Regions from separate parts of the Priestia sp. FSL P4-0332 genome, predicted to be linked through region 2. Evidence: riboswitches for the same ligand, from Rfam matches in the RefSeq annotation. Region 2 holds a riboswitch; each other region holds the start of a gene.
The links. A riboswitch is a leader RNA that binds a small molecule or an ion and turns the genes downstream of it on or off. The one in region 2 is predicted to bind S-adenosylmethionine.

Region 1 (3,280 bases), 3.6 Mb from region 2:
AGCACCTACAATAATCCCATTAATTCCTTTTGTTTTAATTGTATGAGCAGCCATATTATCCGTAATCAGCGTCACGTCCACTCCCGACTGCTGAAGTTCCCATGCTGTTAAGCGAGAACCTTGAAGAACGGGTCTTGTTTCACAGGCAAATACTTCAAGCGGAATATCGCGCTGCTTAGACAAGTGAAAAGGTGCTAATGCTGTTCCATAATAAGCTGTAGCAATTGAACCAGCATTACATATTGTCATGATTTTATCTTTCTTTTTAAATAAAGAAAGAGCATGATCTCCAATTCGGTAGCACGTTTCTTCATCTTCTACTTGAATTTGAATAGCTTCATGAACAACTTTTGTTTTAGCTTCATTAACGGACGAAGCGGATTCAGCGCTTTTCGCTACGCGCTCCAATGCCCAAAATAAATTGACGGCAGTAGGGCGTGAACTAGCTAAATACTGTTGATCAAGAGCTAGCTTTTTGTTAAATTCCTTGACTGAATCTGTGTCATAGCTAAGCGCAGAAAGAGCAAGACCAAAAGCCGCCGTAATGCCGATTGCAGGGGCTCCGCGTACTTTCAAGGTAGTGATAGCATCCCATACGTCTTTAATGGTTTGCAGCTTAATATATTCAACTTTGCCAGGAAGCTGCTGCTGATCTAATAAAGTAATATATGATTCATTCCATTCCACTGAGCGCGGAAGTGATAGTGTATTTGTCATGCTGATACCGATCCTTTCATTGTGTACATTATTCGTTATCGAAGTAAATGTTCAAATTCATTTGGTGAAACGTCTTGTTGGTGCAGAAGCAAATAACGTCCAATTTTTAACGCAGTACGTTTAGCGTTAATTTTTCTTTCCTCTGAAGAAATTTCGTCTAAGTCCGCCACGTGAGCTAAGCCAATCGTACGTCGAATGATTTCACATCCTGCATATCCAACAGCATCTTGCCACGTTTGCGTTAAAATTTCATGTAATAAGCGCTCATCTTTAGCGAAAGGTTCAGTGTTTTCAGAATGCCAAAGCGCAGTAAAGGTATCTTTGAATACGTTCCATGTGTTCGTAATGTGTGCAAATAACGGTTCACGATTTGTTTCTCGAGAAAGAGCATTTAAAAATAAATTCGCAACAAATTGCCCTAAATCGAATCCAAACGGACCGTAAAAAGCAAACTCTGGATCAATCACTTTCGTTTCTTGACTGCTAGCAAAGATGCTGCCTGTATGTAAATCACCGTGGATTAGCGTTTGCGCATTTGTTAAAAATTTATATTTTAATTTTGCTGCTTGTAGCTTTACATCACCATCATTCCACAATTCTTCTACATCAGGACGCAGCGCTTTTTCAAATTCATTTGTATCAATATCAAAAAAAGGATCTGTAAACACTAAATCTTCCGTAATATTGCATAAGTCCGGGTTGCTGTACTTAACAACTTCTTCTTTTTTATCCTGAGGCTTTAAGGCGAAATCAGACGTTTTGAACGCAATATGTCCTAAAAAAGAACCGATATGCTGTGAGAGCAGTGGATAACTTTCACCTTGAATAAGTCCGGCGCGAGAAATCGTTAAATGAGACAGATCTTCCATGACCGTAACAGCAAGCGTTTCATCGTGGTAATAAACAGCGGGCACAAGTTCTGGCGTAAATGCACCAAATTGCTTGAGCGCATTGCTTTCAATTGTGGCACGGTTCAATGATAGAGGCCAGCTTTCGCCTACAACTTTTGCATAGGGAAGTGCTTGTTTGACGATAATGGATTTATTCGTTTGATCATTTATGATGTGAAAGACGAGATTTAAGTTGCCGTCACCAATTTCACGGGCAGTCAGCGCTTCTGTGGCATCAAAAAGACCTAGCTTTTTCACAAGTTTGATTGCTGAAATTTCTGTTAAAGGCTGATACTTCTCTGTTTTTGTTGTTGACATCGGAATCCCTCCATAGTTTATTAAACTGATTTGTTTACTAAGTTAATAGGTTTAAGAATATATGGAGGCTTTTATAATTTTAGAAAATATAAAAGCCTCTTTCGTTGGAAAGAGGCTTGATTGTAGTGTTCAAACCTCTTATCTGCCAGAAAGAATTACTTTCTGTTGGAATTAGCACCGTGCCTTTGTAAAAGATGTTTTACGGGTGTGATCCATCTTAGGATGGAATGACGGTCGGTTGCTGGGCTTCACAGGGCCAAATCCCTCAGCCAACTCTTGATAAGAGTACGATTACTTATTCAATTTTGATTTGTTTGAATATTTTATAATATCTGGTGAAAATCGTATCATGCAAAAAAACGGCTGTCAATACATAATTAATAAAATTCTGTGCGGCGATCTGTAAAGACAGGAATTTGTTTACGAATTTCTTTTACAAGTTCCAGGTTAACGTCAGCACTTAAAAGTTCTTCGCTATCGCCAGCTTCAGCGATTATTTCTCCCCACGGATCGATAACTAAGGAATGTCCGGCAAATGTGTTATTAGGATCTTGGCCTACACGATTACACGCGATTACATAGCATTGATTTTCGATTGCACGGCTAATGAGCAGGGCTTTCCAGTGGGCAAGTCTTGGAGCCGGCCACTGAGCGACAACAAACAAGACTTCTGCTCCGCTGCTAGTATGAACCCGAATCCACTCTGGAAAACGAATATCGTAACAAATAACTCCTGCGCACAGTGACTGTTCAAGTGTAAAAAGATTTTTTGCTGTTCCTGCTTCGAGATAGAGGTGTTCATCCATTAATTTAAATAAGTGCAGTTTACTGTATTCTGATACTTCACGACCTTTTCGGTCAAAAATATACATCGTATTCGTGACGCCTTGCTCTGTTTTTTTTGCAATCGAACCTGCCACAATATTTACTTCGTTTGTTTTAGCAAACTGAGAGATTAATTGCTTGGCTTGCTGCCCTTCATCATCTGCAATTTCGTCTAGCCGCGTCAAATCATAAGCTGTATCCCATAGCTCCGGAAGCACAAGGATATCAGGGTTTTCTTTCAGGGCTTCCGTCATTTTTTGTTCGATATATTTTCGGTTTTTAGTTGGGTTTCCAAACGCAATATCAAGCTGCAAACACGTAATTTTTACACTCACTTTATCATCCGTCCTTTTTTTAGTAGTTGAAAAAAATGACTTTACAAGTTGAGTATTACAATATATTATTTGTGACTAGAATTTCAAGAATTTTTTGAGAAGGTGTGCGATGATGAAACAATTTGAGCAATCGGAACTATTAAAAAGTTTACCAAAACAATTTTTTGCATCACTTGTAGGCAAGGTAGGAAAAGT
Region 2 (3,280 bases):
CATAATAAATAATCCTCCCTTTATCTTTTATCAATTTTTGCAGTAATCGCATCTCCAATAAGTTGGATAATAAATACAATAATCAAAATTAAGATCGTAGCAGCTAGCGTTACATCATTATGACTGCGCTGGAATCCTTCTAAATATGCAAGATTCCCGAGACCTCCAGCTCCAATCACACCCGCCATTGCCGTATAGCCGACTAACGCAATTGTCGTTACCGTCAAACCAGAAATTAAAGCTGGCAGCGATTCAGGTAACAGCACTTTAAAGATAATAGTGCTTGTTGTTGCTCCCATTGATTTAGCAGCTTCAATAACACCTTTATCAATTTCACGCAGACCAATTTCTACAAGACGCGCGTAAAATGGTGCTGCTCCAACAATTAAAGCAGGTAACGCTGCATTAGCGCCTAAAATACTTCCTACCAATGCTTTGGTAAATGGAATCAGTAAAACAATTAAAATAATGAATGGAATGGAACGAAAGATATTTACAACTGCTGACACAATGGCATATAAAGGTTTGTTTTGCCAAAGCTGTCCTTTGGACGTTAAAAATAAAAGCAAGCCTAATAAAATACCTAGAACAAACGTGGCTATAACTGAAATAGCTGTCATATATAGTGTTTCATTTGTCGCTTGAATAAAATCATCTAAAATAACGTTTGGAAATAGTTTCTCAAGCATTTGTCATTACCTCCACTTCTACCTGCTGCTCATGAATGTATGCAATGACTTTTTCAACTTCTGTTAATTCTCCGTCTAAATGAACGAACAACGTTCCGTATGAACCTGTTTGTGTATGAGAAATCTTTCCTTGCAAAATATTAATCGTTACATCAAACTGTTTTAAAATCGTTGTAATGAGCGGTTGCTCTGCTTTTCCGCCAACAAACGTCAGCTGAATAATTTGCCCGCTTGGATATAACTCCTGTACTTGTTCAATTGTTTCAAACGTTTCTTCTGGTTCAGAAATCTGTTGAACGAATCGTTTTGTAATCGGCTGCTTAGGTTTTCTGAATACTTCTAGCACTTGTCCTTCTTCTACCACTGCCCCATTTTCCATAACGGCTACCCGATGACAAATTTTACGAATAACGTGCATTTCATGAGTAATCAATACAATGGTTAACCCTAGCTTCTCATTAATATCTACTAACAGATCTAAAATGGAATCTGTCGTTTGAGGATCAAGCGCTGATGTTGCTTCATCACACAGCAATACTTTTGGGTTATTGGCTAGCGCTCGAGCAATACCAACACGCTGCTTTTGTCCACCGCTAAGCTGTGATGGATAAGCATTTTCACGCCCTTCAAGCCCGACTAGCTTGATAAGCTCGTCTACTCGTTTCATTCTTTTTTCTTTTGAGATCCCTGCTATTTCTAACGGAAAGGCAATATTTTCTCGCACCGTACGCGACCACAAGATATTAAAGTGCTGAAACACCATACTAATTTCTTGTCTAGCTTTTCTGAGTTTTCCGCCTTTAATTTTTCCAATATCATTACCTGCTACTTCGACCGTTCCTGTCGTTGGTGTTTCTAACCCGTTTAGCAAGCGAATTAAAGAACTTTTCCCCGCTCCGCTATAACCAATAATTCCGTAAATTTCACCTTGGTTAACGGTTAGATTCACATTATCAACAGCTGTTACTTGACCGCTTTTAGCCTGATAAATTTTTGTAACGTCTGTTAATGTAATCATATTTCTTCACCTTCTTTAGTAAAAACTTAATTATGTTAGGTTGCCCTATAGGATGAAAAAGCCGTAAAACAATTTTCCTCATTAAAAAAGCCTCTCTGCGCATGACAGAAAGGCTCGATATTTAATCCTTTCTCTCATCTTTCAAAGCGCATAGCTTTGCAGGAATTGGCACCATTTCAGTTAGTCTGACGGTTGCCGGGTTTCACAGGGCTCAGTCCCTCCACCTCTCTTGATAAGAGTTCGCAACAATTATTTTGTTTTTGGGAAATATTCATTCATTTATGAACATTCATGAGTGTGATTTTAGCATGTGTCAGATAGGCTGTCAACAGATTTTGTTCTTGGGATAATATCCCAAGATTTCAACAGCCCCAACGGTTTGCTCTCTTTCAATTTCTTCATTTTAAACAAACGTTTGATTATCGAAGCTCTTCAAGTACGTGCTCGATAGAATGAAACGCATAGAGTTTTTTTACCATTTCGCCATTTTTCACTTCAATCAAACAAGGTACACTTTCAATTGAAAATACTTCTGCTTTTGAAGGCATATAATTTAAATTGCTCATTCCGATAGTTACACCAGGCAGCATCGCTTCTGCTACGGTTAACATTTTTTTTGCCAGCTGACATGTCCCGCAAAAAGGTGTATGGAAAAAGATAAACGCTCTTTGTCCTTCTTTTAACTGATCGTCAAGCTGTTTTTCGCTCCATTCTTGCATGTTGCTCATTCCTTTTATGTTAAAAATTCTGCATTAACATCGATATTGGCACTCAGTAATACTGTTGCTATGTGATGTCTAGGGGCGGCAGCAACCTCTCGGTACATTTTATCAATATATAGATGCTCTGCTTCCGGAAGCTCTCGTTTAAATTGTTTTCTTAGCTTATTCCCTGAATCATCAGAGTCAACGAGTATGTATACCTCTTTGTTAAACGTAAAGTCAATAATTTCATCCAGCTTTGATAAACTAATCGTACCGTTTGTACAGATAATTTCAATTGGTTCTCGAATGATATCTTGGATACGTTTTTTATCTGATTTTCCTTCGACAATAATTACTTTTTCGATTTCAATTAGCCCCATTTTCATCACCCATAATCGTCAGTTGTATAGTAACATCATTTCTTTATGCTATACAATATTCGTTAATGTATCACAGTTCACCTGTTTTTTAAAAGAAATTTGCAAGAAAGAACTGTTTTAAAAGGCAGCTTAGGCCATATTGTTTCCATAAAACAAGAAAAACAGCGGCAGTTGCCACTGTTTAGCACCATCCTGCTTCTTCGTCGCAGTCTGTATATTTTTGCGTTTCACCTTGCTTTTGTACATCCGTATATTGGTAGAACTTATTATTTTCTTGCGAATACCCTTCTTCAAAGCGGTATTCATTGCCGCTTGTTCCGTAACTAACTTCACCAATTGGCTGCTTATCAACATATAATTTCATGCCGCCGTCATGAAATTTAGCTGTAACGCGATCTGTAACGTCCATTTTTTGTTTTTCAAACATAAAAAGACACTCCTTTAGCTTGTTTACTAATAGAGTGTCCAGTCAAAAACTTTTCATAAAGA
Region 3 (3,280 bases), 3.7 Mb from region 2:
AATTTACTTCTTCATCCGGCACCGACAGCAGCAGGATGTTTCCGTCAAACTCTCCGTTGCATGCTCGTTCAACCATACTGATATGCAGAGCAATGCCTGCTTTCATATCCATCGTTCCTCTGCCAAAAAGCCAGTCTCCTTTTATCATATCCTTTTGTACGTGCGCCGGAACTTGTTCCATATGGTTATAAAAAGTACTCGTTAATGTATCAGCGTGAAAAGCATCCTTTTTCCACTGTCCATAATCTTGTACATCCACTACATCGTAATGACTTACTAGTACAACTGTTTTATTCGTATTTTTCCCTTGAACAAAAGCTGTGACAATCGATCGCCCGTCTCCTGTTGAATGAAGCTCGACTTGCTCGTTTTTTTGAAAGTAAGGCAGCTTCAATAAATAAGACGCTATCGATTCAGCCATTTCCACTTCTGCCATCGTTCCTGTCACGCTAGGTATAGAAACCAATTCGCTTACAAGTTTTTTTAACTGTTCTTTTGTTTGATACAAAGATGTTTTGTTCGACATAACCTTCATCTCTTTCCTTTTTCTAAATTTTCTATCAAACAAAACCATTCGTCAATCCCTTTGACAGAGACTCTTTCATTCTATCCCTATGTATCATAGTATGGCGCTGCCTTTACGCACATGATAAAAAAAGAGTGTGCGGCTAGGGATAGCACCGCACACTCTTTTTTTACTTTTCGTCATCTTCTAAAAAGTCTAGGATACGATCAATAAGCTGTTCGCTTCCTGCATCGTTTCCGTGTTCAAGAGACATTTCCATTTCAATGCTCCTTTCATAAAATATTCTTGTTTTATAACATACCACAATTCATTTCGAATGTAACCTTTAATTTGTGTAAAAATTTCGACAATTTATGATTAATTTTAAAACCTGTTGAGTATTGATTATACCCACCAGATTCTTTGCTTGTCAAAAACCATGCTTTCTATTTAAAAACACTTAAAAAATAGAGGCGCGAGCAGACTTCTTCTATAAAAGACAGCCTACTCGCTCAAGCTTGGAACAGCATGATGAATAAATTTCTAGTTCATTTGCTTTTTGTACATCTTTAATATCTATGCCTACAGCATATGTACGAACATGGTTTTCGACCACAATTTCATAAAATGTTTCTAATTCCCGATAAGCTACTTGATAATGCTTTCCTAATAATTTCACTGCTTCCTTTAATGCTTTCTCTCCTGTATGTGCTGCAACTGCTGTATGGCTCATAAAACCCTCTCCTTTTAGAAAAATAAAAAAACTCATTTTGCTTTGATGCAAAATGAGTTTTTCACCCGTTTTATCACCCAAAGCACATGCTTTGCTGGTAGGAGCACCTTACATTCGTAGGTTGCTGTGGAGTCAAAGAGCCAGATCTCTCGTCCACTCGTGATAACTTTTTTAATTTAAAATTTATTTTATCAAACAATTCCATCCCCGTAAATAGAAAAATAAAAATATTTTAATTTTTTTGGTAATGGAATGAATTCAAAAAATGAAAGCTTAGATTAGCAAAATAAGAAGCTGCTACAAGTAATGCCTCTTCATTTAATGAAAAAGAAGGATGGTGCCATTCATATTCTCCAGCTGTACCCATCCATACAAAAAATCCTGGTACATGCTGCTGATATACGGCAAAATCTTCTCCTCCAGGCGATTGTTCAGCTTCTACGACTTGATAACTAAGATCCTCTGCCGCTTTAGTAACTAGTTTTTCCAGCGTATCATCATTGTTTACTACAGGAAGATATGGATACCATTTAACGTCTACTGAAGCCCCGAAAGCTGCGCCAATCCCTTCAGCAGTTCGTTTCATAAGAGCCGGTATTTTTTCTCTCGCTTCTTCTTGAAAGGTACGCACAGTTCCTTCAAGCGTTACTTTGTCAGGAATGACGTTCCACGAGCTCCCTCCATGGATTTGAGTTATGCTGACAACAACATTTTGAAAGGGGCTGAGATTACGGCTGACAATGGTTTGTAAACTAGTAACAATTTGACCAGCAGCAGCAATTGGGTCTATTGTTTTTTCAGGGATACCTGCGTGACCTCCTACTCCTTTGACGTCAATTTCAAAACGATCAACACTTGCCATTAAAGGTCCCGGTTTGATACCAATGGTCCCTACAGGAAGATCCGGTTTGTTATGCATCCCAAATATCGCTTCCACTCCTTCGAGCACACCTTTTTCAACTAGCATTTTTGCCCCAGAAGCCGTTTCTTCGGCTGGCTGAAAGATAAATCGAACCGTACCGCAAAGCTCCTGCTGACGCTCTTTAAGAAGGATAGCTGCTCCGATTATAGAAGCCGTATGAAAATCATGGCCGCATGCGTGCATAACACCGTTCACTTCAGAAGCAAATGGCAGATTGGTTTTTTCTTCAATTGGCAGCGCATCAATATCAGCTCGAATAGCGATAATAGGTCCCGGCTTTCCTCCCACAATTTCTGCTACTGCTCCTACGTCTAATTGGAATTCATCCGCTATAGAAATATCATAGTGTTTTAACCACTTTTTAATACGTTTAGTTGTTTCATATTCTTTCATTGAAAGTTCTGGAAACCGGTGCAGCTCACGGCGTATGTCTATTAGTTTATTTAGTAGTAATTGATCGGTCATATTTATCACTCTTTCACATTTCTTAATTTGGATCACTTCTCTATCTTTTACGACAAATAGTGTACCTCATTGAATTTTTTATAAAGAAATACGGTCGTATAACCTTCTGCAAGGTGCTTTTCTTTAGCTTGAACATATCCTTTTCGTTCATACATCTCAACTAACCAAGGATGTTCTTTTGCTGTTCCTAAAGACACACCTGGTGATTTAAACGTATTTTTTATTACCTCTTCCTCTACTAGATGCAGCAGCTTAGAACCAACGCCTTTCCTGGCAAACGACGGGTCCACTGCAAACCACCAAAGATGCGGAACAGCAAACGGACCTGGATGTTCTCCCCAAGGCATTCGTATAGATACAGTTGCAGCGATTCTTTTATCTTCTTCATATACATAGCAAAGGTTTTGAGAAATATTTTTCTTAACAAGGGCAAGATCAGCAGTAGCTGCTAAGAAAGGAATGCCTCGCTCTCGAATAGGCTTATATGCTTGTAGAGTTAAGTTCAATAAGTTATCTGCGTCGTCATTTGTTGCCAAACGGAATTCATTCTTCATCTCTTCGTCTCCTTATGCAGTGTTTAAATATTTTATTTAACTTATAAGTTTACTAAGAATTAAAAAAGACAGACTGCCGCCTTGCGTACTCACTATACAAC

Region 1: another riboswitch for S-adenosylmethionine. It lies ahead of mtnK (S-methyl-5-thioribose kinase); the one in region 2 lies ahead of MKY06_RS25445 (methionine ABC transporter ATP-binding protein).
Region 3: another riboswitch for S-adenosylmethionine. It lies ahead of MKY06_RS06065 (hypothetical protein); the one in region 2 lies ahead of MKY06_RS25445 (methionine ABC transporter ATP-binding protein).

What each region holds. Positions count from the first base shown of each region.
Region 1 is NZ_JBBOUA010000001.1:1,236,381-1,239,660, forward strand. Features, by position in the region: gene mtnA (S-methyl-5-thioribose-1-phosphate isomerase) at 1-717, opposite strand, end outside; gene mtnK (S-methyl-5-thioribose kinase) at 753-1,925, opposite strand; SAM riboswitch class I at 2,061-2,211, opposite strand; gene MKY06_RS06300 (carbon-nitrogen family hydrolase) at 2,303-3,085, opposite strand; gene MKY06_RS06305 (pyridoxal phosphate-dependent aminotransferase) at 3,198-3,280, shown strand, end outside.
Region 2 is NZ_JBBOUA010000001.1:4,840,558-4,843,837, forward strand. Features, by position in the region: gene MKY06_RS25435 (MetQ/NlpA family ABC transporter substrate-binding protein) at 1-3, opposite strand, end outside; gene MKY06_RS25440 (methionine ABC transporter permease) at 21-689, opposite strand; gene MKY06_RS25445 (methionine ABC transporter ATP-binding protein) at 682-1,707, opposite strand; SAM riboswitch class I at 1,839-1,946, opposite strand; gene MKY06_RS25450 (thioredoxin family protein) at 2,127-2,426, opposite strand; gene MKY06_RS25455 (toprim domain-containing protein) at 2,441-2,791, opposite strand; gene MKY06_RS25460 (YusG family protein) at 2,973-3,218, opposite strand.
Region 3 is NZ_JBBOUA010000001.1:1,187,616-1,190,895, reverse strand. Features, by position in the region: gene MKY06_RS06070 (M20/M25/M40 family metallo-hydrolase) at 1-526, opposite strand, end outside; gene MKY06_RS06065 (hypothetical protein) at 996-1,238, opposite strand; SAM riboswitch class I at 1,306-1,407, opposite strand; gene MKY06_RS06060 (M20 peptidase aminoacylase family protein) at 1,471-2,625, opposite strand; gene MKY06_RS06055 (GNAT family N-acetyltransferase) at 2,673-3,179, opposite strand.